Regions from separate parts of the Streptacidiphilus alkalitolerans genome, predicted to be linked through region 1. Evidence: riboswitches for the same ligand, from Rfam matches in the RefSeq annotation. Region 1 holds a riboswitch; each other region holds the start of a gene.
The links. A riboswitch is a leader RNA that binds a small molecule or an ion and turns the genes downstream of it on or off. The one in region 1 is predicted to bind cyclic di-AMP.
Positions count from the first base shown of each region.

Region 2: linked by a shared signal. The riboswitch ahead of ACEZDG_RS17690 (C40 family peptidase) and the one ahead of ACEZDG_RS24685 (C40 family peptidase) in region 1 are both predicted to bind cyclic di-AMP.
Region 3: linked by a shared signal. The riboswitch ahead of ACEZDG_RS27040 (transglycosylase family protein) and the one ahead of ACEZDG_RS24685 (C40 family peptidase) in region 1 are both predicted to bind cyclic di-AMP.
Region 4: linked by a shared signal. The riboswitch ahead of ACEZDG_RS12230 (M23 family metallopeptidase) and the one ahead of ACEZDG_RS24685 (C40 family peptidase) in region 1 are both predicted to bind cyclic di-AMP.

Region 1 covers NZ_JBHEZX010000011.1:222,497-229,540, forward strand. Annotated here, with positions in the region: gene ACEZDG_RS24670 (glycosyltransferase 87 family protein) at 1-1,119, shown strand, start outside; gene ACEZDG_RS24675 (hypothetical protein) at 1,116-2,441, opposite strand; gene ACEZDG_RS24680 (C40 family peptidase) at 2,472-3,551, opposite strand; gene ACEZDG_RS24685 (C40 family peptidase) at 3,870-4,856, opposite strand; cyclic di-AMP (ydaO/yuaA leader) riboswitch at 4,909-5,058, opposite strand; gene ACEZDG_RS24690 (C40 family peptidase) at 5,354-6,361, opposite strand; gene ACEZDG_RS24695 (NYN domain-containing protein) at 6,552-7,044, opposite strand, start outside.
Region 2 covers NZ_JBHEZX010000007.1:79,070-86,113, reverse strand. Annotated here, with positions in the region: gene ACEZDG_RS17705 (urease subunit alpha) at 1-112, opposite strand, end outside; gene ACEZDG_RS17700 (urease subunit beta) at 105-416, opposite strand; gene ACEZDG_RS17695 (urease subunit gamma) at 425-727, opposite strand; cyclic di-AMP (ydaO/yuaA leader) riboswitch at 1,382-1,533, shown strand; gene ACEZDG_RS17690 (C40 family peptidase) at 1,536-2,036, shown strand; gene ACEZDG_RS17685 (Gfo/Idh/MocA family protein) at 2,037-3,029, opposite strand; gene ACEZDG_RS17680 (hypothetical protein) at 3,144-3,971, shown strand; gene ACEZDG_RS17675 (8-amino-7-oxononanoate synthase) at 3,946-5,139, opposite strand; gene ACEZDG_RS17670 (hypothetical protein) at 5,136-5,327, opposite strand; gene ACEZDG_RS17665 (hypothetical protein) at 5,354-6,295, opposite strand; gene bioB (biotin synthase BioB) at 6,472-7,044, shown strand, end outside.
Region 3 covers NZ_JBHEZX010000013.1:216,819-223,862, forward strand. Annotated here, with positions in the region: gene ACEZDG_RS27015 (NAD(P)/FAD-dependent oxidoreductase) at 1-185, opposite strand, end outside; gene ACEZDG_RS27020 (Ppx/GppA phosphatase family protein) at 434-1,366, opposite strand; gene ACEZDG_RS27025 (DUF501 domain-containing protein) at 1,369-1,932, opposite strand; gene ACEZDG_RS27030 (FtsB family cell division protein) at 1,947-2,366, opposite strand; gene eno (phosphopyruvate hydratase) at 2,469-3,758, opposite strand; gene ACEZDG_RS27040 (transglycosylase family protein) at 3,934-4,671, opposite strand; cyclic di-AMP (ydaO/yuaA leader) riboswitch at 4,675-4,826, opposite strand; gene ACEZDG_RS27045 (phosphotransferase family protein) at 4,949-6,151, opposite strand; gene ACEZDG_RS27050 (HAD family hydrolase) at 6,218-6,952, opposite strand; gene ACEZDG_RS27055 (winged helix-turn-helix domain-containing protein) at 6,980-7,044, opposite strand, start outside.
Region 4 covers NZ_JBHEZX010000005.1:19,088-26,131, forward strand. Annotated here, with positions in the region: gene ACEZDG_RS12220 (hypothetical protein) at 1-287, shown strand, start outside; gene ACEZDG_RS12225 (hypothetical protein) at 322-624, shown strand; gene ACEZDG_RS12230 (M23 family metallopeptidase) at 726-1,589, opposite strand; cyclic di-AMP (ydaO/yuaA leader) riboswitch at 1,602-1,738, opposite strand; gene ACEZDG_RS12235 (thioredoxin family protein) at 1,843-2,439, opposite strand; gene ACEZDG_RS12240 (undecaprenyl-diphosphate phosphatase) at 2,574-3,503, opposite strand; gene ACEZDG_RS12245 (MFS transporter) at 3,670-4,956, opposite strand; gene ACEZDG_RS12250 (MarR family winged helix-turn-helix transcriptional regulator) at 5,057-5,593, shown strand; gene ACEZDG_RS12255 (ABC transporter substrate-binding protein) at 5,678-6,634, opposite strand; gene ACEZDG_RS12260 (HAMP domain-containing sensor histidine kinase) at 7,010-7,044, shown strand, end outside.

The sequences.
Region 1 (7,044 bases):
CTGGCGGCGGTGCTGGGGCTGCTGCCGTTCGCCCGCCAGGACGTCAGCAGCGACGTCAAGGTGATCTACCAGGGCTGGGCCCAGCTGCTGGCCACCGGCACCTTCCCGCTGGACGACGTGACCTGGCAGTACCCGCCGCTGGCGGCGCTGGTGATGCTGGTCCCGAGCTGGCTGCCGTGGTCCTACTTCACCGGCTTCCTGGTGCTGGTGGCGGTCTGCGACGCGCTGGTGCTCGGCCTGCTGCTGCGGGCCGCCCGGCGCGGCGGGCGGAGCGCCGGGGCCTGGCTGTGGGCCGCGGCGGTGCCGCTGCTGGGGCCGACCGCCTACTGCCGGTTCGACCTGGTGGTGACGGCCGTCGCGGTGGCCGGGCTGCTGGCGGCCGGGGGCCGGCCGCGGCTGGGCGGGGCGCTGGCCGGGCTGGGCGCGCTGCTGAAGGTGTGGCCGGCGCTGACCCTGCTCGGCACCCCGCGCGGGCCGAGGACCAGGGACGCCTGGACGGCGGCGGCGGTGTCCGGTCTTGCGGTCTGCTTCTGCTGCGCGGTGACCATGGTCGGCGGCTTCTCCTTCCTCGGCTTCCAGGAGGACCGGGGGGTGGAGGTGGAGTCGCTGGGCGCGCTGCCCTTCTACGCCGCGCACCTGTTCGGCTGGGGCGGGCGGGCCGAGATGCACTACGGCTCCACGGAGTTCCTCGGCACCGGGGTGCGGGCGGTCGGGCTGCTGATACTGGCCTGCACCCTGGCCGCCTTCGGCTGGCTGCTGCTGTGGCGGGTCAGGGCCCGCCGCTGGACCCAGGCGACGCCGTTCGACGCGGCCCTGGCGGCGCTGCTGCTGTTCACCGTCACCAGCAGGGTGATCAGCCCGCAGTACCTGGTGTGGCTGATCGGGGCGGCGGCGGTCTGCCTGGCCTCGGCCGGGACCACGCAGCGGCCGACCGCCTGGCTGATCGCGGCGGCGACCCTGTGCACCTACCTGGAGTTCCCGCTGCTCTTCGGCCAGTTGGCGGAGTTCCGGCCGCTGGGGGTGCTGGTGCTGTGCACCAGGAACCTGCTGCTGGCGACGGCCGCGACGGTGTCCTGCCGACGGCTCTGGCGGGCGACGGTCCACCAGAAGAGCGGCTAGGTCTTCGACTTGGCGGCGGCCAGCAGATCCTGGCGCCACAGTGCGGTGAAGGCGGTGAGGCCGGTGCCGAGGGTGCGGCGCAGCGCGGCGTCCACCGCCGCGTCCTGGCCGCCGCTGCCGCCGGTCGCGGCGACCGCCGCGTAGAGGGCGACCAGCCGGGGCTCGCCGTGCCGCTGCACCACGCTGCGGCAGGCGAACCAGGCCTGCTCGTACGCCTGCGGCAGCCCGCTCGCCGAGCCGTCGAAGGCGGGGTCGGCCGGCAGCGCGGCGGGGATCCGGCCGGCCGCGACGTCGGCCAGCAGCTCCGGGGCGATCTGACGGGGCGTCCGACCGGTGCCGAGGTAGCCGGTCCAGTTGGCGGCGCCCTCGGAGAGCCAGCGCGGGGTCCACTGCTCGGTGATCGCCCGGGTGGCGACATGGGTGGTCTCATGGGTGGTGACGACCCGTCGGCCGAGCGCGTTGAGGCTGTCCCAGACCTGCGGGTTCACCGTGATCCGCTCGGTGCGGCCGGCCTCGGACGGGCCCAGCTCGCCGGTGGTGACCGCGGCGATGGAGCTGTAGCCGAGCGGGTCCACCCCGAGCAGCCGCCCGAACTGGTCCGAGCCCAGCGGCGCCAGCAGCACCGTCCGCTCGCCCCAACCACGGCCCCAGACCGCGCTGACGGCGGGGACGGCGCGGTCCGCCTCGTCCGCGATGGCCTGCAGGGTGCTCTGGCCGCGCAGGCCCAGCACCAGGCAGCTGCGGCCGTGCACCACGGTCACCGGGCCGAGGTCCCAGAGCTGGGTGTCGCCGCCGGGGTGGTCGCTGTCGGAGCCGAGCAGCCAGCGGCCGTCCTGCCGGGTGAAGGTCAGGTACTGGGTGGCGGTGACCGGCTCGGTGTCGAAGCCGGAGAGCCGGTAGGCCAGCTGCACCCGGGCCGCGCGGCGCTCGGTCTCGGGCAGCACCGGCGGCAGCGGGTAGGCGTCCAGCGCCTGGATCCGGTACTCCCAGCCCGCCAGCGGCACCTGGGCCAGGTTCGCCAGCATCGCCGCCTGGCTGTCCCGCAGGGCCTGTGCGGCCGCGGGCACGGTCGCGGCGAGCGCGGCCTGGTCCCTGGCCAGCACGGCGGCGGCGCGGCGGTCCAGGAGCTGCTGGATGCCCTGCCGGACGGCGGTGTCGCCGCTGCTGTCCGCGGTGGCGGCGTGGGACACCTCGTCGGCGGCCGGCTCGGCAGCCGCCGCACGGCGGTCCTCGACCCGGTCGTGCCAGGCCGCGCCGCCGAGGCCGCCCGCGGCGAGCAGCGCGGCGCCGCCGATCAGGACGGCTCTCCTGCCAGTCGCCATCGCCCGCACTCCCTGCGACCCCCGCTGGGGTCAGACCCGGACCACTCCCGCCACCGGCATCGAGTTCACCGGCTCGTAGCGCACCCGCGCACCCGGGTAGGGCGCGTGGATCACCATCCCGTTGCCCGCGTACATGCCGACGTGGTGGCGATCGTTGTAGTAGATCACAAGATCTCCCGGCCGGGCCTGGGACAGCGGGATACTGCGGCCCGCGTACATCTGCCCCTGCGAGGTCCGCGGCAGGTGCACCCCGGCGTGCTCCCAGGACCAGTACATCAGCCCGGAGCAGTCGAACGCCCCGGGCCCGGTCGCCCCGTAGACATAGGGCCGGCCCAGCGCGCTGCGGGCGGCGGCCAGGGCGACCGCCGCGCGACTGGACGCGGGGCCCTGGTCCGGTGGCAGCGCGGTGTCGGCGGCCTGGGCGGCGGCCCCGGCAGCCGCGTCCTCGCTCTGCCGCAGGGCGTCCCGCTGCGGGGCGGTGAGCCCGGCCAGCAGCGCCCTGGCGTGTCCGAGCTGCCGCTGCACCTGGGCCTTGCTGCCCGCGATGGACTGCCGCACCGCCTCCAGCTGGGCCAGTTGGGAGACCGCCTCGGCCCGGTCCTCGGCCAGCTGCCGCTGGTCGTTGCGCACCTGCAGCAGCCGCTGCGCGGTGGTGGCGTCCACCTGGTCGGCGTTGCCGGCCTGGGCCAGGAACTGGTCCGGGTGGGCGCTGAAGAGCAGCCGGACCAGCGGGTCCATCCCGCCGCCCGCCCGGTACTCGGCGCCGGCCACCTCGCCCATGGCTCCGACCATGGTGTTGATCCGCTGCTGCTCGGCGGCGACCCGCTGCTGCAGCAGGGCGGAGCTGCGCAGCAGCGCGCCCTCCTGCTCCCTGGCCCCGTCGTACTGCTGCCCGGCGACCTCGGCCCGGGAGTAGAGGCTCTGCACCTGCTGCCGGACGTCGTCGGCCGAGGCCGGGGCAGGCTTGGCCCCGGGCGCCGGTGCGGCCAAGGCGCTGCCGCCCGCGGCCAGCATCGCGGCGGTGGCCGCCGCGACCGTCACCGCGGTACGGGAGAGCGCCGCCACTGCGGAGTACTGGCCCATGGGTCGGGCACGTCGGTGGGACGCCACGCGGGCGGCCTCCATTCGTCCGGTGCCGGCCCTGCCCGCGCGACGCCGGCTGCGTCGGCCCAGGATGTCCGGCGGTCCACCGGTGCCGCCCGGAAGGGCGGTCGACGACACGGTGGGCCGAGCGCAGACGTTAGCGAGTCCGGCGCAGCTAGTCCAAACCCCCGCGATAACGAAAATTCGGACGAATGATGCACTGCTATACGAAAGGCCACGTCGCCGGGGGTGGAGCCGGACACGGCAACGGGCCCGTACCCCCCTGGGAGTACGGGCCCGTACGGCCGTTTGAGCGTGTGTCAGCGCGTCGGTGTCGCTGGGAGCTCAGACCCGGCGCATGGCGTAGATCGAGCCGATGTAGCTGAGCTTCTCGTACTTGACCACGGTGCCGGTGTGCGGGGCGTGCAGCACCATGCCGCCGCCCGCGTACATCCCTACGTGCGAGTCGCCGTTGAAGAAGATCAGGTCGCCGATCTGGAGGTCGGCGGTGGAGCTGACGGCGGTGCCGACGTCGACCTGGTCGTAGGTGGTGCGGCCGATCGACACGCCGGCCTGCTTGAAGGCCCACTGCATCAGACCGGAGCAGTCGAAGGAGCTCGGCCCGGTGGCCCCGTAGACGTACGGGTCACCGAGGCGGGTCTGCGCGGCGTGGAAGGCGGCCATCGCGGTGCCCGAGCCGGCCTTGCTGGAACCGGGGTCGTAGGCGGAGCTGCTGTCGGTGCTCTCCGGGTTGCTGATCGCGGCGCGCTGGGCGGCGGTCAGCGAGGCGAGCTTGGCCTTGGAGGCGGCGAGCTTCTTCTGCACCGAGGCCTTGGCCGCGGCGAGCTGCTTGCTGGTGGCGTCGAGCGCCTTCAGCTTGCTCTCGGCCTCGGCCTTCTCGCGGTCCAGGGTCTTCTGCTCGGCCGTCAGCGAGGACAGCAGCGAGGCCTGGCTGTCGGTCACCTGCGTCATCGTGGACGCCTGGTTCAGATAGTCGGTCGGGTCCGCGGAGAGCATCAGCTGGACCGAGGGGTCGATCGTCCCGCTGCGGTACTGCGCACTGGCGACCGCGCCGAGAGCCGCGGACTTGGCGCTGACCGAGGCCTGCTGCCGGGCGACCTGGTCCTGCAGGGTGCTGACCTGCTTCTGCAGCGTCTGCTGGGTGGAGACCGCCGCGTCGTACTGCTGGATCGCCTTGTCGGCGTCCTCGTTCTGCTGGGCTATCTCAGCCTTCAGCTGCGCGGTGGTCTGCTTGGGGGCCGCCTGCGCCGACTGGGTGGCGGTGGCGGAGAGCGCGACGGTGGTGGCCGCGGCGGCGGTGAGCACGGACACCCGCGCGCGACTGGGACTTTTCGGACGACGATGGGACGCCACGAAGGCGAGCTCCTTCTTCCTACGGCCGCCTACCGGGTGAGCTGACGGGTTCGGGCTGGAAGACGTGCCCTACAACGCTTCACCGGCGGACCGGCCTGGCGCTGATTCACCCCGGGGGAAACTTGGTTCCCCGGCTCCGAACTGACGGCCCTCCCGTGGTCGCTCCGCTGGGTGCGGAACAGCCGGCCGTGCGGTCGAACTCGGCGGAAACCGCCGCTGCCACCCTGATGGGTGATCGACTTCGCGGTGGTTCGATCGCTGACACTAGTGACCCGAACGTGATCTATTCAAATCCTTGTAAGTAAAAACTCTTTTAGGTTTCGAAAATGCATCGGATCGACGACCGAACGTAGTCGCTGAATGACCATCCGATGCTGACATGGCGCCCAAATCGGTCATCTGACCGAGACCGCTGAGACCCGAGTGACGTGAGTCACAGGACGGGTAAACAACCGTCAGAAGCGGCGAATGGCAACGATCGAGCCGAAATAGGACAGCGGCTGGATGTCCACTGTCAGGCCCGGGTGCGGAGCGCTCAGCAGCATGCCGTTCCCGGCGTACAGGCCGACGTGGTCGCCGCCCATGTTGACGATGATGTCGCCCACCTTGAGGTCCGAGTAGGACACCCCGGTGCCGACGTGCTCGTCCGAGTAGGAGTAGTGCGGCAGCGAGACGCCGGCCTTGCCGTAGGCCCACATCACCAGGCCGGAGCAGTCGAAGACGTTCGGGCCCGCGCCGCCGGAGACGTAGGGGGCGACATTGACCTTGCTCATCGCGGCCAGCATCGCGGTGCGGGCGGTCGCGGAGATCCCGGAGAGGTCGATGTCGGACACCGACATGTAGCTGCTGCCGGACGAGGGCGGGGTGTAGCCGCCGCCACCGGAGGGCGCGTTCACCTCGACCCGCTGCTTCGGGGTCAGCGCGTCCAGGATGCCCTGGGCGTGCTTGAGCTTCGCGGCGATGGCGGCCTTGGACTTCTGCATCTGCTTCAGCAGCACCTGCTGGGCGCCCAACTCCTGGGCGGCCTCGGCCTTCTCCGCCGCGAGCGAGTGCTGCTGCGCCACCAACTGGTCCAGCAGGGCCGCCTGGTTGCTGTTGATCTGGTCCTCGTCGGAGGCCCGGTTCAGGTACTCGGTCGGGTCGGTGGAGAGCATCAGCTGCACGGCCGGGTCCACCGAGCCCTGCCGGTACTCGGCGCTGGCCACCGAGCCGAGCACCGCCATCTCCTTGTTCACCACGGCCTGCTGCCTGGCTATCTCGTCCTGAAGGTTGTTCACCTTCTTCTGCAGCGCCTGCTGCTGGACCTGTGCGCCGTTGTACTGCTCCGTCGCCGCGGCGGCCGCGTTGCGGTCCGAGTCCACCTGCGCCTTGGCCTGACCGGTGGTGGTGGTCGGCGCGGCGTTGGCCGAGGTCTGTGCCGAGAGCGCGACCGCCGTCGCCGCCGCGGCCGTGAGGATCGTCACGCGGGCACGGCCGGGCTGCTTCAAACGACGGTGTGAGACCACGGAGCCGGGTTCCCTTCAGGACGACACAGAAGTTCGAAGGGAAACACTAGTGAGGAACGTGTGAGCTTGTCGCCCCCGTCGGGAACTCCGACCGGTAATGCCCCTAATGTCCGCTACAGGTAAGAGGTTTGAACCGCGGCCCACGGCCTCACGTGCGGATCAGCCGCCGCAGCAGCATCGCCGAGGGCACCGGACGGGCCCCCGCCTTGCGCACACCGTCGGCGACCTCGCGGTCGGTGGAGACCACCACCACCGGACGCCCCTCGGGCTCGGCCCGGACCAGACGGCGGATCAGTTCGTCGGCGGTCTCGCCGGAGCGGCTGAACAGCACCCGCACCCCGCGCGGCGGCGCCATCGGGACCGGGGCGTCCAGGTCCTTGCCGTCGAAGACGCAGGTCACCTCGGCCCGGCTGTGCATGGCCAGCATGGAGAGGCCGTTCAGCAGCCGGGCCCGCTGCTTCTCCAGCGGCAGGGTCGGATAGCCGCTCTTGGTCACGTTGTAGCCGTCCACCAGCAGATGGGTGTGCGGCAGTGCCAGCAGCTGGTCCAGCAGCGCCGGGTCGTCCGCGTCCAGCGCCCGTCTGGCCACGTCGTGCGGGGAGGCGGACACCGGCAGCACCGCCTCCACCGTGTCGGCCGGG
Region 2 (7,044 bases), on a different contig from region 1:
GCTCGATCTCGATCAGCAGGTCGGTGTCGGCCAGCCGGATCCGGTCCCCGGCGGTGGGGCCGAAGAGGTCGGCGTAGCGCCGGCGGGAGAGTCGGAGGGCGGGGTCAGTCATCGAGGCTTCCCTTCGTCTCGCCGCGCAGGCCGAACACCTCGCGGCGACCGCCCAGCGGGATCAGCTCGACCTCGGCCGGGATGCCGGGCTCGAAGCGGACGGCGGTGCCGGCCGGAATGTTGAGGCGCTGCCCGCGGGCGGCGGCCCGGTCGAACTCCAGACCGGGGTTGGCCTCGGCGAAGTGGTAGTGCGAGCCCACCTGGATCGGCCGGTCGGCGGCGTTGACCACGGCGAGGACGGTGATCGGGCGGTTCGGGTTCAGCGCGATGTCGCCGGAGCCGAGCAGGATCTCGCCGGGGACCAGGGGGGCGGTCATGCGATCGGCTCGTGCACGGTGACCAGCTTGGTGCCGTCCGGGAAGGTGGCCTCGACCTGGACGTCGGGGATCATCTCCGGGATCCCCTCCATCACGTCCGCGCGGGTCAGCACGGTGCGCCCGGAGGCCATCAGCTCGGCGACGGTGCGCCCGTCCCTGGCTCCCTCGAGGATGTGGACGGTGAGCAGGGCCACCGCCTCGGGGTGGTTCAGCCGCAGGCCGCGCTCGCGGCGGGCCCTGGCGACGTCGGCGGCCACATGGATGAGCAGGCGTTCCTGCTCGTGCGGGGTGAGTCTCATCGGCGAGCACCTCGGGGCGCGTCCCATGCCGCGGCGGCCTGGGGAGAGGACGCGGGCACGCCGTCGTGCCGCGGGTGGCCCTCCGGCGCGCGGCGGGGGTACCGGACGTGGACGGCGTCGCACACGGGCCGCACTGCCCGCCGCCGTCAGGTCCGATCCGCGCCCGGGGGTGGAGATCGTGTGCGGTCACGTTAGCGGACCGAACCGGGCCTCCGGCAGGGGCGAAGGGGCCGGGAGCCGCGACACGCCGAACGCATTCCGTTTGTCGGAACAGCCTCATGGAGGCCCGAATGTGAGGCGTCGTCATTTCCCGAAGATCACTCGGACGAGTGATCTTCTGATGCCATAAATGACCGGATCGAGGATCGGTAAATCAGCCATGATCACCGGAAGTGCGCAGGTCAGAGGCTATTCCCAAAGCTGGTGTGAAATTGCTCAACCCTCTTGTAAATACCCGGAATTCATTCCTCCGAACGCGCAGTGTTCGCCTCTGGACACGCTGGGAAACCTCGGGTGACAAGAGTCACAAAAGGCCGTTCGGACGTGAAGATCCCATAAAAAACTGGCAATACTGTCCGCCGAACAGCAAAAGTCCTCGCCACCCTGGCGGGGCGGTCCGACCGGACGCCGAGTCTCGCCACCGGTCGGGCGCCAGGTGCACACACACCTGACAGGCGAGAGCGGGAGACCCAATCAGGACGGAACGGCTGGACCGTTCCTTGGGGTGAAGCCACGTGCGTGGCCGGGCAGCTTTCGGAGCCCGAACCCGACAGGGAGACCTTTCGTAGGCGGTTCCGGAAGGAAACGCATGACTGCGTCCGTTCGCACCCATGCCCTGAAGCAGGACCGCACCGCCGGCAGGAACAACAGCCGCCGCTGGCGTGCAGGCGTCACCTCCGTGCTCACCCTGGCCGCCGTGGCCGGTGGCACCCTGCTGGGCAGCGGCTCGGCGGACGCCGCGACGATCGAGGCCAAGGCCCTGAACATCGCGGCATCCAAGCACGGCGACCCGTACCGCTACGGGTCCGCGGGCCCCAACCGCTTCGACTGCTCGGGGCTGACGTACTACTCGTTCAAGCGCGCCGGCAAGACCCTGCCGCGCACCGCGCAGGCCCAGTACAACAAGGTCCACCACATCTCCAAGGCCAGCCTGCGCCCCGGTGACCTGGTGTTCTTCCACTCCGGCCGCTCGGTCTACCACGTCGGCATCTACGCCGGCGGCGGCAAGATCTGGCACGCTCCGCACACCGGTTCGTACGTCAAGCTGGAGAAGATCTGGACCAAGTCGGTCTACTACGGCCGCATCTGATCACTCCCCCGGGTAGACCACCCCGATCTGCGCCCGGGCGGTGTCCAGGATCTCCATCACCTCGACCGTGTCCTGCCAGCGCATCAGCGGGCTCTCCACCAGGCCCTCGCGCAGGCAGCGCATGGCCTCCTCGGCCTCGTGCACAAAGCCGATCCCGGTGTAGGGGATCCGGAAGACCTCCGGCTCCACGTCGTCACCGGTGCCCCGGTAGAGGCTGAACGAGTCCGGGCGCAGGAACAGCGGCGGCACCTCGATCCGGCCCGCCGAGCCGCCGACGAAGGCGCGGCCCGGCGTGGCCGAGGTGATGCCGCAGCTGAGCGTGGCCAGGGCGCCGGAGTCGTAGCCGAGCAGCAGCGCGGTGTTGGCGTCCACGCCCTCCGGGGTCAGCGAGGCCCAGGCGGACACCGTGGACGGGCTGCCGAGCAGCAGATGGGCGAAGGAGACCGGGTAGACGCCCAGGTCCAGCAGCGCTCCCCCGCCCAGCGCGGGGTCGCGCAGCCGGTGCGTGGGCGCGAAGTCGCCGGGGAAGGCGAAGTCGGCGTGGACCGTGCCGACCTCGCCGATGGCGCCTTCGGCGACCAGGTCGAGCAGCTTCCTGATGGCCGGGTTGCAGCGCATCCACATGCCCTCCATCAGAAAGGCGCCGTTCTTGCGGGCCAGCTCGGTCAGCGCGCGGGAGCTGGCGGCGTCCAGGGTGAACGGCTTCTCGCAGAGGACGGCCCTGCCCGCCTCCAGGCAGAGCGCCGTGGCCTCGTAGTGGGCGTGGTGCGGGGTGGCGACGTAGATGATGTCCACGCCGTCGTCGGCGGCGAGCTCGGCCCAGCTGCCGTGGGCGCGGGCGATCCCGAAGCGGTCGGCGAACGCCTGTGCGGACTCCTGGCTGCGTGAGCCGACCGCGACGACCTCCGCGTCGGGCAGCAGCTGCAGGTCCTGGGTGAAGTCGGCGGCGATGCCGCCGGTGGCGAGGATGCCCCATCGGATCTTCTGAGTCATGGGCCCATCCCATCACCCCCGGGTGAGCGACGTGAAGGCGCGGGGGCGGCGGGTCCGTGCCGTCTCCGCAGGGTGCGGCGTTAGCAGGGCATGTCTGTCTTTCATCGCGTCGTCGTGCGTACAGTCCTCGCAGCCGCCGCCGGGCTACTGCTGGCCGGCTGCGCCGCGCCGCCCGACGCCGCCCGGTCCCCGTCCCAGGACATGCCCCCGGCCGCCGCGGTCCTGTCCGCCGCGGCGCCGACCACCGGGCTTTCCGCGTCCGCCGGCGGCTACTGGCTGGTGTCGGCCACCCCTGAGCCGACGGCGGTGCGCGCGGTCGACTACCGGTTCCAGGTGCTCGCCCCGGACGGCAGCGCGGTGACCTCCTTCCTGGGCGGCGACGACAGCGCCCGGGTCTACGCCGTCCGCTCGGACCTCACCGGGCTGCGCCGCACCGTCCCGGCCAACCTGGGCGAGGGAGTGTGGAGCGCGCGGCTCGGCGAGCTGGACCCCGGCCTGTGGCGGATCTATGTGGCGTTCGCACCGGACGGCGGCCCGGGGTCCAGGCTGCTGCTGAGCCGCACCCTGACCGTCCCGGGCCCCGGGGAGACCAGCCCGCTGGACCCGGTGTCGGCCACCGCCTCGGTGGACGGGCTGACGCTGCGGCTCGGCGGACGGCCGGTGGCCGGCCGGCCCGCGCTGCTGCGGCTGACGGTGACCCGGCCGGCCGTGCAGCTGGAACCGCTGGACGGCGGCTACGCCCAGCTGACCGCGGTCAGGGACGGCGATCTCGCGCTGGCGCCGTTCACCCCGCTCACCCCCGCGCTGGCGATGGCCGGCGGGCCCACCGCCGAGTTCCGGGGCCGCTTCCCCGAACCGGGCGCCTGGCGGGTGTTCGTCCAGTTCCGGACGGAGGGTCAGCAGCACACGGCGACGTTCACCGTGCGGGTGCGGTCCCGGTGATCAGCCGCACCGCGCGGGCGATCTGATCGTCCGTGAGGTCGGCCCGGGCGGTCAGCCGCAGCCGGGACCAGCGGTCGGGGACCGACGGCGGGCGGAAGCAGCCGACCAGCAGCCCCCGTTCGCGGCAGGCGGCGGCCCAGGCCAGCGCCGCCTCCGGGCTGTGCACCCGGACCGACACCACGGCCGCGTCCGGTACCGAGACGTCGAGGCCGGCCGCGGCCAGCCGCGAGGACAGTTCCCGGGCGACCTGGCGGGCCCGCTCGGCGCGTTCCGGTTCCTCCCGGAGCAGCCGCAGCGCGCCCAGCGCGGCGCCGACCGACGCGGGGGCCAGGCCGGTGTCGAAGATGAAGGTGCGGGCGGCCTGCACCAGGTGCTCGATCACCCGGCGCGGGCCCAGCACCGCGCCGCCCTGCGAGCCCAGCGACTTGGACAGGGTCACCGTCGCCACCACGTCCGGCGCTCCGGCCAGACCGGCCGCGGCAAGCGCGCCGCTGCCGCCGGGGCCGAGCACGCCCAGCCCGTGCGCGTCGTCGACCAGCAGCGCCGCGCCGTGGTCCCGGCAGGCGGCGGCATGGGCGGCGAGCGGGGCGGCGTCACCGTCCACCGAGAACACCGAGTCGGTGACCAGCAGCGCGCGGCGCTCGGGGCGGGCCGCCAGTTCGGCCCTGACCGCGTCCGGGGAGCGGTGGGCGACCCGGGCCACCCTGGCCCGGGCGAGACGGCAGCCGTCGATCAGCGACGCGTGGTTCAGCGCGTCGGAGACGATCACCGTGCCGGCCGCCGGGTCCGGGTCGACCAGGGCGGTCAGCGCGGCGAGGTTGGCGGTGTAGCCGGAGGAGAAGACCAGCGCGGCCTCCGCGCCGCAGAAGGCGGCCAGCTCGGCCTCCAGCTCGGCGTGCAGCTCGGTGCTGCCGGTGACCAGGCGGGATCCGGTCGCGCCGCCGCCCCAGCGGAGCGCGGCGTCGGCCGCGGCCCGGGTCACCCGGGGGTGCCGGACCAGGCCCAGGTAGTCGTTTCCGGCCAGGTTCAGCAGTTCCTCGTCGGCGGGGCGCGGACGCAGGGTACGGACCAGGCCGGCGCTGCGGCGGCGGTCTGCGGCGGCGTCCAGCCAGTCGAACGGGGCCTCGGCGGTGCGGTTGCCGCCGCCGGTGTCGTCGGTGGCGGTCATCCCGAGCACGCTCCGCGCTGCGCCTGCTGCCACTCGCAGCGCGGGCACAGGGTCGCACCGCTCACCGTGGCCGGGTGCTCGGTGGGCTCGCCGCAGAGCACGCAGTCGGCGACCGGCACCCCCGGCTCGGCCGTCGCAACGGCGGGGACGGACGGCAGGTCGGTAGCGCAGTACGGTTCGGGCTCCACGCCAGCGATCGTACCCGGGCGGTTCGCTAGGGGGTGGGGGCGGCACTGGCCGGGGGCTGGTCCGGCTCCCAGGCGAGTGCGGCGGCCACCGTGTAGGAGAGGTACCAGGTGGGGGTGTCCAGGTCCGGGCTCGCCGGACGGCCGTCGGCGAAGGCGGACTGAACCACCGTCACCACCCGGCCCACCGCGGCGATCTGGACCCTGGTGGCCGCGTTGGCGGGATCGTGCGAGACCGGCGGCGGAGCGGCGGTCGTGGTGGGGGTCGGCGTCCCGGTGCCGGACGGCGAGGCGGTGGTGCCGGTCCCGAGGCCGGGGCCGTGGCCGGGCTGCAGGTTCGGCAGGATCCCCGCCGCCGCCGAGGCCAGGCCGCCCGCCGGGGTGCCGACCGGCTGCGCGGCGGTCGCCGGAAGCCCGGCCCCGGGCTGGCGGAACAGCAGGTCCGCCACCGCGGCCCCGGGCCGCTTCAGCGTCTTCGCCACCAGGCTCGCCGCGGCCGGGTCCGGGTAGTAGAGGACCGTGACCGAGGAGTAGACCGCCTGATCGTCCTGCCGTACGTAGTCGGCGGTGAGGTAGCCGGCGCAGCCCTGGGTCACCGTCACCGGGGCCGTGGCCGCGAACACCAGGCCGCAGTCGGCGGTCTTCGCGTCCAGTGCGTAGCGGCGGCCGAGGTAGCCCTCGGGGCTGGTCACCGTGACCGGGAAGGTCACGCTGCCGGGGAGGATGTCGTCGACCTGGGTCTGCCCGGCGCCGCCGACCAGCGCGTTCCGCACCCCGGCGCTGTCCTGCGAGGCCCCGTCGGCCGAGGTCTGCCGGTCCAGGTGGATCCGTCCGGCGAAGTGCACCTCGGCCCAGGTCCCGCCGGCCGCGGCCGTGGCGAGCAGGCCCAGCATGGCGAGGGTCCTCGGCACGCGTCGGCGCGCCCGGACGGTCGGCTGCACGTCGCGCTGCTGCGACCCCGTCGTGGTCATGGCGACGAGTGTATGGGGTGCCGCTGTGAGCCTGGTGGGAGGGCACCCGAAGCAGTTGGGCGGGTCCTGGAAGATCCCATTTGGTACTTCTGTGACAACCGGGCAACCCCCGGCCGCGATCTTCTGGCGGGTTCGGCAGTGGCGGCGGAGCGCCGCCGGAAGGCAGGATCGTGGTCATGGATCTGCTCGACACCCTCGTCGCCAAGGGCCTGCGCCGCGAACTACCCACCCGTGAGGAGGCCCTCGCCGTCCTGTCAGGACCGGACGAGGACCTGCTCGACCTGGTCGCCGCCGCGGGCCGCGTCCGCCGCCAGTGGTTCGGGCGCCGGGTGAAGCTCAACTACCTGGTCAACCTGAAGAGCGGGCTCTGCCCCGAGGACTGCTCCTACTGCTCGCAGCGGCTGGGCTCCAAGGCGGAGATCCTCAAGTACACCTGGCTCAAGCCGGACCAGGCCGCCGCCGCCGCGAAGGCCGGGGTGGCCGGGGGCGCCAAGCGGGTCTGCCTGGTGGCCAGCGGGCGCGGCCCGACCGACCGCGACGTGGAGCGGGTGGCCGACACCATCTCGGCGATCAGGGCCGAGCACGAGGAGGTGGAGATCTGCGCCTGCCTGGGCCTGCTCTCCGACGGCCAGGCGGACCGGCTGAAGGCGGCCGGGGTGCACGCCTACAACCACAACCTCAACACCTCCGAGGACACCTACGGCGACATCTGCTCCACCCATGACTACGCGGACCGGGTGGACACCGTG
Region 3 (7,044 bases), on a different contig from region 1:
CGAGGCGCGACGTTGCCGGCCGCCGCCTCGGGGAGGAAGGGCAGATAGGTCATGTACGACCGCGGGTCGACGACCGTGACGGTCGCCTCCCCATAGCGCATCTTCTTGAGGATGCGCATCGCGGCATACAGGCCGACGTATCCACCGCCGACGATAAGAATGCGAGGACGCTCCGTGGTGCTCATATCCGAAAGTATCCAGCACCCTGGGGACCACATGTAGCGGGCCTACTCGCCAGGCACTGGACAGCCCCTGCTACACTGCGCGCCCACGTGTCGCCCCCGGCCCACGCCCGCCCCTCGACGGGCATAACCGCAGCTCGCCGCCGCACCCGTGGCACCGCGCCAGGAGCCGGACAGGGCAGCCGGTCCCGAAATCCGGACGAACCCTCCACAAGGACGGCAGAAGATCCGGGAACCTCACGTGAAGAAATTCACAAACTTTCCGAACGGCGGTCCCGCGCGGCGCTCCAGGCGATGCCGTCGAGGATGTCGTGCTCGCTCACGACCAGCTCCTGGGCACCGCTGCGCTCCATGATCGCAAGCAGCACCAGGGCCCCCGCGCCGATCACGTCCACCCGTCCTGGGTGCATCACCGGGATGGCCGCGCGCTCTTCCGCGGTGCTGCCGAGCAGCAGCTCGGTGACCTCGCGGACCCGGGCCAGCGGGATCCTGGAGTGGTGGATCGCCACCGGGTCGTAGGCGGGCAGCTCCAGCGCGACGGCCGCCACGGTGGTGACCGTGCCGGCCAGGCCGACCAGGGTGGCCGCGGTGGTCAGCGGGACCGTCTCCGCGGCCAGGTCCAGCGCCTCCTTGATGTCGGCGCGCATGGAGAGGGTGTCCTCGCCGTGACGCTCCGTCAACCGGACGCAGCCGATGTCCACCGAGCGCGCCGCCTCGACCCGGTCCGCGCCGAGGACGAACTCGGTGGAGCCGCCGCCGAGGTCGAACACCAGGTAGGGAGGAGTCAGGCCGTCGGCCGCGCCCAGCTCCTTGGTGGCCCCGGTGAAGGACAGTTGGGCCTCCTCGTCGCCGCTGATCACCTCGGGCTCGACGCCCAGGATCTCGCGGACCCCGGCCGTGAACTCGTCCCGGTTCTCGGCGTCCCGGGAGGCGCTGGTGGCGACGAAGCGGACGTGCTCCGCGCCGCCGTGCCCGGCGATGACGGCGGCGTACTCGCGGCAGGCGGCGAAGGTGCGCTCCAGCGCCTCGGGCGCGAGCCGCCCGGTCCGGTCCACGCCCTGGCCGAGCCGGACGATGGTCATCCGCCGGTCCAGGTCGTGCAGTTCACCGGTCTCCGGGTCGAGGTCGGCGACCAGGAGGCGGATCGAGTTGGTGCCGCAGTCGATCGCGGCGACGCGCTGCAGGCTCACTGGTCGTCGTCCTTGTCCTCGTCGATGTCGGTGTCGGCGGTGGCGGTGGCTTCGGTGCCCGCGCAGACGCAGGGGCCCTTGCGCCACCACTCCGGCAGCTTCGCCAGGGCCTCGTCGCCCAGCGGGTTCACCCCGGGCCCCGCGGCCAGCGAGTGGCCCACCAGGACGTGCAGGCACTTCACCCGGTCCGGCATGCCGCCGGCGCTGGGGAAGCCCTCCAGCACCTCGATGGCGTCCCGCTTGGCGATGTAGTCCTCGTGGGCGCGCCGGTACCCGGCGGCCAGCTCGGGATCCTCGGCGAGCCGCGCCGTCTGCTCCTTCATCAGCCCGTCGGCCTCCAGCGTGCCGATCGCGGACGCGGCCCGCGGGCAGGTCAGGTAGTACAGCGTCGGGAACGGCGAGCCGTCCTCCAGTCGCGGCGAGGTCTCCACCACGTCGGGGAGGCCGCAGGGACAGCGGTGGGCGACGGCCCGCAGGCCGCGCGGCATCCGGCCGAGCTGGGCCGCGATGGCGGCCTTGTCGGCGTCGGACACGCCGGAGGCCGAGTTGTGCGAGGTCATGTCCTGGGCTTTCTTCAGTGCGTGGGGGCGGCGTCCGAGGCGTCCAGCGACTCGAACAGGTTGTCGTACCAGGGCTGGCTCGCCGCGCCTGCCTGGGCCTGGCCCTTCGACTGCGCCGAGGCGGAGGCGGAGACGCTCGGGCTGGGGTCCACCGAGGTGAACGGGGTCTCGCCGGGGAAGCCGTAGTGCAGCCGCTCGCGGGCCTGGGCCGTCACATACGCCGGGTCCTGCCAGCGGGCCCGCTCCCGGCGCAGCTCGTCCACCTGGGCCTGGGCCTGCTCCGCCGCGGCGCGCTGCTGGGCGATCTGGGCCCGCTGGGCGATGAACTGCCGGGTGGGGTACGCCAGCGCGGCGATCAGCGAGCAGAGCACCAGCGCGAGCACCGCGGCGCGGCCGGTGAAGCGCGGCCTGCGACTGCCGCTTGCCTTGCTCACGTACTCGCCTCCCGTTGATGTGCCGGGTCGGATGTGCCGGTGCCCCGCCGCCCCACCCTAGAGGGTGTTCGCAGCGGGGCACCGGTGCAGCACGACGCGTCGTCAGTCGGCGGCGGGCTGGAAGCGCGGGAACGCGCCGCGGCCGGCGTACTCGGCGGCCTCGTCGAGGATCTCCTCGATGCGCAGCAGCTGGTTGTACTTGGCCACGCGCTCGGAGCGGGCCGGGGCGCCGGTCTTGATCTGGCCGCAGTTGGTGGCCACGGCGAGGTCGGCGATGGTGACGTCCTCGGTCTCACCGGAACGGTGCGACATCATGCAGCGGAAGCCGTTGCGCTGGGCCAGCTCGACCGCGTCCAGGGTCTCGGTCAGCGAGCCGATCTGGTTGACCTTCACCAGCAGCGCGTTGGCCGCGCCCTCCTTGATGCCGCGGGCGAGGCGGACCGGGTTGGTGACGAACAGGTCGTCACCGACGATCTGCACCTTGTCGCCCAGCTTGGCGGTGAGCGCCTTCCAGCCCTCCCAGTCGTCCTCGAACAGCGGGTCCTCGATGGAGACCAGCGGGTACGCGGCGACCAGCTCGGCGTAGTAGTCGGTGAGCTCGGCGGCGGAGACCGACTTGCCCTCGAACTCGTACGCGCCGTCCTTGTAGAACTCGGACGCGGCGACGTCCAGCGCCAGCGCGACGTCCTTGCCGGGGGTGTAGCCGGCCTTCTTGATGGCCTCGACGATGAGGTCGAGCGCCTCGCGGTTGCTGTCCAGGTTCGGGGCGAAGCCGCCCTCGTCGCCCAGGCCGGTGGAGAGGCCGCGCTCCTTCAGCACACCCTTCAGGGTGTGGTAGACCTCGACGCCCCAGCGGACGGCCTCGGTGAAGGAGGCCGCGCCGATCGGAGCGATCATGAACTCCTGGATGTCGACGTTGGAGTCCGCGTGCGAGCCGCCGTTGAGGATGTTCATCATCGGGACCGGCAGGACGTGCGCGTTCGGGCCGCCCAGGTAGCGGAACAGCGGCAGGTCGCTGGCCTCGGAGGCGGCGTGCGCCACCGCGAGCGAGACACCGAGGATGGCGTTGGCGCCGAGCGAGGACTTGTCCGGGGTCGCGTCCAGGTCGAGCATGGCCTGGTCGATCAGGCGCTGCTCGGTCGCGTCGTAGCCGATCAGCTCCGGGCCGATCTGCTCGATCACGGCGAGGACGGCCTTCTCGACGCCCTTGCCGAAGTAACGGGACTTGTCACCGTCACGCAGCTCGAGGGCCTCGAAGGCACCGGTCGAGGCGCCGGACGGAACGGCGGCACGCCCGGTGCTGCCGTCGTCGAGGCCGACCTCGACCTCGACCGTGGGGTTCCCTCGTGAGTCGAGGATCTCCCGGGCTACGACGACGTCGATGGACGGCACAGGCATCTCCTTGGGGAGGCGGTGAACTTCTCACGCGCGGGGTGCTTACCCCAAGAGCCTAGCCGCAGCGGGCGGCCGGGCCGCGCGCACCTCGCGGCTGTCTCACCTGACGGAGCCCCTACTCACCAGTAGTTCACCCGGCGAGCAGGGGCCGCGGTCCGAGACCGGATTCAGGTCAGCCGACTTCGAGCCGCTGACCCGGGAAGATCAGGTCCGGGTTGGCGCCGACGGTGGTCCTGTTCTCCCGGTACAGCGCCGTCCAGCCGCCGCTGAGGTGCGCGGAGGCGGCGATGCCGGACAGGGTGTCGCCCGGCTTGACCGTGTAGTCGCCGTGGCCGATCTTGTGCGTGGCCGCCGCCTGCCGCACCGCGGGTGCGGGCGCGGCGTGCTTCGGCGCGGAGGCGGTCTTCTTCTTCGCGGTGTGCGCGGTGGTCGTGCTGCTGCCGCTGCTGTGCTTCGGCTTGGCCGTGGCCGCGGCCGTCGGCTTGCTGGACGACGTGGTGTCGACGGACGCCGGCGCGCCGCCCTGGGACAGTCCCGCCCTCGGCCCGCAGACCGGCCAGGCGCCGGGGCCCTGCGAGGCCAGCACCTTCTCGGCGATGGTGATCTGCTGGCCCTTGCTGGCCTGGTCGGCGGTGGACGCGTACGAGGTGCCGCCGTAGCCGGCCCAGGTGGAGGCGGAGAACTGCAGTCCGCCGTAGTAGCCGTTGCCGGTGTTGATGGACCAGTCGCCCCCGCTCTCGCAACTGGCGACCTTGTCCCAGGTGGACACGGACGCGGCGGAGGCGCTGGTCGCGCCTATCAGCGGCAGTGCTATCCCGGCGGTGCCGAGGCCCGCGGTCGCCACGATCCGGGCGGTATTGCTGGTACGCGGCTTGCGATGGCGGCCGGCGACAGCAGTGGTGAAGAGCATGGCAGCTTCCCTCTCCGACGCCTGCGAGGTGAGCTGTCGGGTTCGGGCCGGTAGGTAGCCCGGACGCTGATGCGTCTTCACCCCAAGCCGCGGCCTTGTGAGCTGCGGCGACTTACCTGGGTCCCCCGCTCCTGCCCAACTGACGAGTGTGGGTTCCGCCCCCCGGTTGGACAGGACTCGGCGTCCCGCGAGGCGGTCGCCCGCGCGTGCGGACGTTCCCGGCAGGCTAGACACAGGCACTCCATGACCACAAGTCCCTCCGGTCGCTGAAGGCCGGTCAGCGGGCCCGGCGTTCCAGTGAACGCTCGAACCAGCGGGAGTGGTGCCATTTGAGCAGCGGTCCCCGGATCCCCTCCGCGTCCGGAACCTCCGCCAGGCCGAGCGGACCCGCCGCCGCCAGCAGCGCGGCCCGGGTACGGGACACGGCCCGGTCCAGCGCCGGCTCCTCCGCCAGCGCGCCGAGACTGAGCGCCGCGCGGATCACATCGGGGTAGACGGACTGCGCCCGCTCGTACGCCAGATAGATCGGCAGGTCGTGGGCGAGGCCGGCGGTATGGGCGGGGGACACCTCGCCGACCGCCCGCCGCCAGGCGTCGACCACCTGCGCCTCCTGCCAGGCGGGGTAGCGCATCCGGCGCAGGTGCGTGCTGAGATCGAGCAGTGGATCACCGAAGGCCGCCAGCTCCCAGTCCACGAACCGCAACTGGTCGTGCTCGTCGACGATGATGTTCCGCCGGTGGACATCGGTGTGCAGCAGCGCGAACGGCCGACTCACCAGCGGCGGCAGACCGCGTCCGAAGCCGGCCATGGCATCGTCCGGCACCCCCAACGCGCTGAACAGCTCGCCGAACTCCTTCTGGTTGCCCTCGCAGAGCTCCTCCTGGGCGAACGCCACCAGGCTCCGCAGGAATCCGGTGGAGTCCCCGTTGTCCGGACACCCCTTGGGCAGGCGCGGGAGGTCCTTCTCCCCGAAGCGCACAAGACGGCCGAAGAACCGGGCGATCTGCTCCACATAGTGCTCAGGGACGGCTTCGCCGTCGGGACAGCCCTGCGCCAACTCCGCACCGTTGACGTAGAGGTGCACGGACGCGCCGTCCTCACTGCTGTGCAGCACCTCCGGCCCGTCGATCTCGCGCTGGTCCGTCGGATCGTCCCGCACCGCGGCCAGCTGCCGGAGCAGCACGGCCTCGTCCGGCCAGAACCGCCGAACCAGCTCCGGCTTCCGGCGCCTGACCCGCACCAGGAGGGTGGTGTCGGCATCGAGTCCGAGCGGTCGCGCCTGCTGTTCGGTCAGGTGCACACGGTAGTTGTCGTTGTGGAAACCGCCTGTGGAGACGACCCGGAAGCGCACGGAGTCGACCAGCTGCTGATATGCGGCAGCTACCGGCTGGGCGGATTCACTCGTCCTGTTGATGGCGACTCCCGAGGCATGTGGACGACCGTTTCTCCCCTGCGCGGCTCCGACCAGGTTTGAAAACACACTAGTGGGGAAACGCCGGGCGGTGACACATGGTCACGGTTCCTTTATCCGAAAAAGTCGCCTCTCTCAGAAACTCCTACCCCGCAGCAAGTCATGCAGGCTTTCGACCAGATGGTCGACTCCGGAGGCGCGCAGCAGATCTATTTTTCGGCGATTGGGGGCATAGCCGACAAACTGAATGCCCAACTCCGCCGCTGTGGCCGCCTTGAAGTCGGACGCCGAGTCGCCGATCATCAGAATCCGGCTCTCTGCCGTGCAGCCCAGACCCGCCAGCGCGAGGCGCACGCAGGACGGATGCGGCTTCATGAGGTACGGCTCGGGGGCTCGCCCGTAGACATGACGTCCGAATGCCTCTCTGAATCCGTCTCCGGACCGCCCCGCCAGAAAGTCATGGATGGCTTCGGCGGAGTTGTTGCTGGTAATGGCCAGGCCGCAGCCGAGCCGCCGGAGTTCGTCGACCAGAGCCGCCGCGCCCGCGGTGACCGCGGCGGACTTGGCGGCGATCCGCTCCTCCGCGACGAGTGCGCGCTGGGCGATGTCGACAAGTCGCGACGCCTGCTCGTCGGAGAGCAGGAGGCAACGGGTCAGAACGCCGTGCAACTCGGCCACGATGCGATGGGGGTCGGTGGCATCGGGGAACTCCGTCCCCGCGAGCTCCACCTCGGCCCTGATCTTCTCAAGCAGGGTGGCGGCTATTCCAGGGGCCCCGTGCCCGGCGAAGAGGTCCACCAAGGGACCGTCGAAGTCGAACAGCACATGGGTCGCGCCTTGGAACAGCTCGGAAGCAGGGCCGGGAGTCACCTCACGAGTGTCCGCGCAACTCCGGCTTCAGGCCAGTGCGTCCCCGCCGCCGGCGCCGTCCGGCGCCGAATCATCCGGCGAGGCGTCCCACT
Region 4 (7,044 bases), on a different contig from region 1:
GCAGATGGTGCGAGAACACCCCCGCCGACTGCCATGTCTTCCCGCCCCGCAAGGTGATCCGCGACGAGTCCCGGACGGTGCGCACCAACGGCAAGTGGAAGGGCGAGCGCGAGCTGCCGGTCCCGGTCGAGGTGAACCCGGCCGGCAAGGTCTTCATGGGCGCCCACCTGCGGATAGGGGGCGGCGGCACCGCGCCGCGGCTGCACTACCACGACGACTGCTCGGGAACCGGGCGGATCTACATCGGCTACATCGGCCTGCACCTGCACAACACCAGAACCAACTGAGACCCAGTACCGACTGAGACAAGGACACACTTCCATGGCACGGATCCCCTCCTCCCTGGTCGCGGCCGGCGGCCTGGTCGGCGGCTTCGGCATCGCCCGGGCGACGAAGCGGCGCGAACTCGGCGGCCTCGCCCTGCTCGGGGCGGGCGCGGTGGCGGCGACCCAGTGGAAGCGGGCCGCGGGACCGGCCACAGCGGTCGCGCTGACCGGCCTGTACGCGGCGGCGTTCGCGGGCTCGCACCCGCTGGCGAAGAAGCTGGGCGCCTGGCCCTCGGTGGCCGTGGTGTCCTCCGGGGTGGCGCTGGCCTCCTGGGCGGCGGTCGACCGCCGGGGCTGAGCCCGGACATACCGAAGGTCCCGCTGTCGGGGGGGTGTCAGCGGGACCCTCGGTGTTCAGGGGGGCGGCCGACCCTCAGTCGGCCCAATCGCGAACCGGCCTCAGAGGGCGAGGCCGTGCCCGGCCAGCCAGGTCGAGGGGTCGACCGGCTCGCCGCCGGTCGGCCGCACCTCCAGGTGCAGGTGCGGAGCGGTGACGTTGCTGCCGGTCGCGCCGACCCGGCCGATCGGCTGACCCGCCGTCACCGCGCCCGCGCCCGCGCCGATCGCGGAGAGGTGGCAGTACCAGAGCTCGGTGCCGTCGGCCAGGGTCTGCACCACCCGGTAGCCGTACGCGCCGGCCCAACCCGCCGAGGTGATGCTGCCGTCGCCGATCGCCACCACCGGGGTGCCGGTGGGGGCGGCGAAGTCCTGACCGGTGTGCAGATGCGCCCAGAAGGAGTCGGACTGGCCGAAGCCCGCCCCGGGGACCGAACCGGCGACGGGGGCCACCAGGGTGCCGAGCCGCGGCCCGACCGCCTGCGCTGCCGCCGCCGCTTCGGCGTGGGCCCGCTCGGCCTGCGCCTGCTGCGCCCACAACTGCTCCTGAGCCGCCCGGGTCCGGGCCGCCTGGTCGGCCGCCGCACGGGCCTGGTCCTCCGCCGCGATCTGCTGCGCCCTGGCGTGCTTGGCCGCCGCCAGCTGCGCCGCCTGGCGCCGCGCGGCGTCCTCGGCGGTGGCCCGCTGCTGGACCGCCTGGGTCTGGATCCGCTCGGTGAGCGCGAGACCGGGGTCGGTCGCGGGTGCCGCGACGGACTCGTCCTGGTCGTGCTCCTGGGCCAGCAGCAGGGTGCCGCCCCTCGCGGAGCTGTCCACCGCCTGTGCGGGCACCGCGGCGAAGCCGGTGGCTCCGACGGCGGCCATGGCCGCGAACCCGAGGACGGCCGTGGACTGTACGGGTGCCCAAGTGGGCTGGTGCGACGCCACGTTCGGCGTACTCCTTTCCTTCCCTCTCGCCGACCGGGTTAGCTGACGGGTTCGGAGAGGAAGGTCCCCTACAGCCAGACCTCGGCTGATTCACCCCAGAGTTACGTGGTTCCCCGGTTCCCAGAAACAGGATTAGGCGATCGCAGTGCGACGCCGTCCGTCGAACGGCTGAACTTCGCCCCGCGTTATAGAAAGGTAATCCTAGTGACGGTTGAATCCAAGAGATTCCGGGGGTGCAGTTGGGGACGGAGCGTCAGTTCCCGGGGTACAGCCAGTCCACCAGCAGGTTCGCCACCTGGTCGGAGCTGAGGCTCCTGGCGTCGGCGAACTGCTCGGCGCCCGCCGGACGGCTCGGGGTGCCGTCCGCGCCGAGCAGCACCAGCGCCGGGATGCCGCTGCCGGGCAGGCTCACATAGCGGCCGGCCAGGTCCATGTTGCGGTCGTAGTGCCCGACGTCGATCGTCACCGTGTGGTAGTTGCGGGCCAGGATCAGGTGCACGCCGGGGTTCCGCACCAGGGCGGTCAGCGCCTGGCAGTCCTGGCACCAGGCCGAGCCGAAGTCCAGCAGCACCGGCCGCCCGTCGGCGTGCGAGGCGGCCTGGGCGGCGGCGATGTCCGCCGCGGCGTCGGCGCCGGGGTCGTAGCCGTCGGGGACGGCGGCCGGGGTGACCGCCGGCAGCGGCAGGAAGGGCCGGGCCAGGCCGAGGGAGTCGTTGGAGACCGATCCGGACCGGCCCGAGGACTGCCCGCGCACGGCCGTGCCGCGGACCTCGACGCAGCCGCTGAGCAGGAGCAGCAGCGTCAGGGCGACCGCCGCGGACAGTGCGGCCGTTGGCCCTCGACCGGTCATCAGCCGCGCCTCTTCTCGCCCGGGTACGTTCAGAACGTTCAGACGATCATTCGAGCAGAGGAACCGCCCAGCTCCCGGTACACGCGCCGCTCGACCACCCGTACGAGGGACACCGGCGGCGCTGCGCGCGGCGTTCAGGCCAGGGTCAGGTACGCCAGGCTGCCGAGGCCGCCGACGAAGCAGTAGATCGCGAACGGGGTCAGCGTCCTGGTCTCGAAGTACTTGGTCAGGAAGCGCACCGCGATGTACCCGGCCACGAACGCGGCCACCGCCCCGGCCAGCACCTGGCCGCGGATGCCGTCGCCCTCGTGCCCCATCAGCGAGGGCACCTTGAGCAGGGCCGCCGCGCCGATCACCGGGGTGGCCAGCAGGAAGGCGAAGCGGGCCGAGTCCTCGTGCCGCATGCCCTTGAAGATCCCGGTGCTGATGGTCACTCCGGAGCGGCTGATGCCGGGCAGCAGGGCCAGGATCTGGGCCGCGCCGATGACCAGGGCCTGCCCCCAGCGGAGCTTGGTGATCCGGCGGTCGGACAGCACGTCCGGGTGCACCTCCTCGTCACCGGCGAGCGGGACGACCGGGTCGTCCCCGGCCCGGCGCCGCCCGGTGCCGCCGCGGCGCAGCCGCTCGGCCACGTAGAGCACCACACCGTTGAGGGTGAGGAAGATCGCGGCCGGGATCGGCTTGCCCAGGGACTCCCGGAACACCTTGTCCAGCGCGAGGCCGGCGATGCCGACCGGGATGGTCGCCACGATCAGCAGCCAGGCCAGCTTCTCCTCCACGGTCTCGATCCGCCGGTGCCGGATCGAGCTGAACAGGCCGGATATCACCCGGACCCAGTCCCGCCAGAAGTAGACGACCAGCGCCAGCGCGGTGGCCAGGTGCAGCCCGATCAGCACGTTCAGGTACGGGGAGTCGGCGGCGGAGACGTTGAGGTCCGCCTTCCAGTGCCCGCCGAGCAGGGCCGGCACCAGGATGCTGTGGCCGAGGCTGGAGACCGGGAACAGTTCGGTGACGCCCTGGAGCAGACCGACGCCGATCGCTTCTGGGTAGGTGAGGACGGACATCTGCGGCCTTCGGCAGGGGGATCGAATCGCTGGGCAGTCAGAAAGTACTACAGCGTTGTAGTCCCTCAACCCCCGTGCGGCTCTTGTTCACCACCCAGCCGCCCGCTGTTCACCGGCAGGCCGGTCGGGCCGGGGCGCCGGGAACCGGGCCGCCGGCCCGGGCCGGTCAGGCCGCGAGCCGGGGCTCCAGCGTGTCCGCGGGCCTGGAACCGGCCACCACCCGCTGCCGCCGCACCGCGTTGTCCTGCGGGCCGGTCAGCTGCTTCCGCAGCCGCAGCGCCAGCACCACGATCAGCACCGTCGAGCCGGCCATCACCAGCAGGTACGCGGGCGAGAGCCCGGCCCCGACCAGCAGCACGCCGGCCGCCGGGCCCATCGCCACGGCGACCTGCTTCACCAGCGAGAACGCCGCGTTGTAGCTGCCCAGCAGCTGCGCCGGGGCCAGGTCGGCGATGATCGGGCCGAGGGTCGGCGCGAGCAGCGCCTCGCCGACGCCGAACAGCATGTAGACGGAGAGCATCGCCGCGGTCGCCACGGTCCCGTTGGAGACCAGGCCGGCCACGGCCGCCGCGGTCCAGGCGCCGAGCCAGACCAGCCCGGTGGCCGCGATCGCGGTGCTGCGGCGGCGGCGCGCGGTGATCCGCACGACGATCATCTGCAGCGCCACGATGGCCAGGGTGTTCACCCCGAGCGCCAGGCCGAGCACGGACGGCGAGGTGCCGACCACGTCGGTGGCGTAGGCGGCGACGCCGGACTCGAACTGGCCGTAGCAGGTGAAGAAGATCAGCCCGGCCAGCACGCAGATCCGGATCATGGCCTTGTCGGCGAGCAGGGTGCGGAAGTCCGAGCGCGGACCGCCCGCGGCCGGGGCAGCGGAGGCGGTCGCGTCGGTCGGCGCCGCCGGGATCCGGACGCTGCCGGTCACCGCCGCCAGTACCAGGAACATCAGCGCCTCGATGGTGAACAGCAGCGTCAGGCTGGTCGGACGGCTGACGTCGACGATCTGGCCGCCGATCATCGCCCCGATCCCCATCCCCAGGTTGACCAGGGTGAACTGCAGCGCGAAGGCATGCGCCCTGGTCGCCGCGGTGGAGCAGCGGACGATCATCGTGGCCAGGGCCGGCTGGACCACCGCGACGCCCGCGCCGAACAGGAAGGCGGACATCAGGATGTGGCCGGTGCCGGTGGCGTGCCCGAAGGCCAGCGCCCCGAGCGAGGCGGTCACCGCCCCGGCGACCAGCACCGGACGGGGCCCGTAGCGGTCGATCCCGCGCCCGGCCAGCGGCAGCGCGACCAGGGCGGCGAGGGCGAACAGGGTGAACACCAGCCAGGCGGTCATCGAGCCGAGCCCGCGCACCTCGTTCACGTACACGAACATGTAGGGGACGGTGAAGCCGCTGCCGAACGCGCTGAGTGCGTTGCCGATCTGAACCTGCCGAATTGTGCGCGCCATGCTGCACCGCCCCTCTACTGCCTCTGCCGTCTTCTGTTTCCTTTGAAAGAGTACACTACTAAAGTCTTCGGGGCGAAACGATTGTGAGACACTGAGGGGTATGAGTACCGAGCTGCAGATCGACGAACAGGTCGCGGCGTACCAGCGTGAGTTCCCCATGGTCGACCCGCAGGTCGAGACCATCGTCTCGACGCTGTCCCGGCTCGCCCGGCGGATGACCGTCGCCTACGGGCGGCAGCTCAACGAGCTGGGCATCAGCTCGGCCGACTGGGAGGTGCTCAAGGCCCTGATCGTGGCCGGCAGCCCCTACCGGCTCGGCCCCGGCGAGCTCGCCAGGCGGCTCGGCCTGACCCCGGCCGCGATGACCCACCGGGTGGACCGGATGGCGGCGGCGGAGCTGGTCACCCGCACCAGGGACGAGAGCAACCGGGTCCGGGTGAACATCGAGCTCACCCGGCTCGGCCGGGAGAAGTGGCTGGAGTCGATGCGGATGGCGGCGGTGTTCGAGGAGGACCTGCTGCGGGACGCCTCCACTGAGGAGCGCGCGGTGCTCGCCGGCCAGCTCGGACGGATGCTGCGCCGGGTCGAGGAGCACCAGCCGGACGCCCTGGGCCGCTGCGACGACCTGGACGCCTGAACCGGACATCAAAAAGGGCCGCCCACCGCATCGCGCGGTGGGCGGCCCTTCGTCGTGCTTCGGACCCGGACGGGTCCGGACGGGTCAGCCCAGGCCGACCGACTGCAGCCAGGCGGTGGCCGCCGCGGCCGGGTCGGTGCCGTTGCCGATCTTGGTGTCCAGGTCCAGCAGGGTCGGCGTGTCCAGCTTGGCCGAGACCGCGTTGAGCGCGTCGATGCCGGCCTGGGACAGGGCGCCCTTCTGGGCCACCGGGATCACGTTCTGGTAGCCGAAGAGGCCCTTGTCGTCCTGCAGGGTGATCCACTTCTTGGCGCTGATGGTGCTGTCGGTGGTGAAGATGTCGCCCACCTGGATGCTGTTCTTGCCCAGCGCGCCCTCGGTGAGCGGGCCGCCCGCGTCCAGCGCCTTGAAGCTCTTGAAGGTCAGGCCGTAGACGGACTTCAGCCCGACCAGGCCCTCCTTGCGGGTCTGGAACTCGGGGGCCGCACCGAGCACCAGGTCACCGGCGATCTTCGACAGGTCGGAGATCTTCGAGGACGCGGTCAGGTTGTACTTGGCCGCCGTCTCCGCGTTGACCGTCAGCGAGTCCTTGTCCTCGGCCGGGGACGGGTTGAGCAGGGTCAGGTTGCTGGCCAGCTTGGCGGACAGCTGGGTGTCGGTGTCGTCCGTGGAGGTCGGCACCGCGGCCTGGTCCAGGAACGCCAGCAGGGCGCCGTTGTACTCCGGCATCACCGTGATGGTGCCGTTCTTCAGCAGGCCGTAGCTGATCTCGCGGCTGCCGATCTGGTACTTGTAGCTGACCGTGACGCCCTTGGCCTTGAGGGCCCCGCCGTAGATGTCGGCGAGCAGGGTGCTCTCGGGGAAGTTGTTGCCGCCAATGACCACCGGGCCACCGGCCGTGGCCGAGGCCTTGGGGGCGGCGGCGAGGGGGTTGCTGCCGCTGGTCTTCGTGGAGGAAGAGCAGGCGGCCATCGAGACAGCCGCAGCAGAGGCGATGAGGGCGGCGGCTATGCGACGGCCGTTGGTACCGGTGGAGGTCATGTTCCATTCCGAAGGTGAGAAGGAGCGTGGTGCGGTGCGCGGGCTTGACGGCGTAGCTGGCAGAACTCAGGGGCGATCAAATCCGCTCGCCTCATGGCCAGTCAACCGGCATCCGACCGGTGGTCGGCTCCGGCTGCGGCCCCGCCCCTGGCCTGACCTGCGCCCTCAGCACGCGTAAGGCAGTGATACTGCGCCGCGAACTGCTCATCGGGGAAGCATATTGATGACTTCGTATCACAATGTTCACAACCCCCACTGACGATCTTGGCATGAGAGCCGGTAGTCTCCGCGAGGTCGGATTTTCGATACCGGCGTTCCGGTTCGAGCAGACGTACCGTCAGTCTTCAGGCTCCCGAGCCGATCGAGGAGATTCACTTGTCCTGGCAGGACGCGCGCCCGGCCACGCCGGA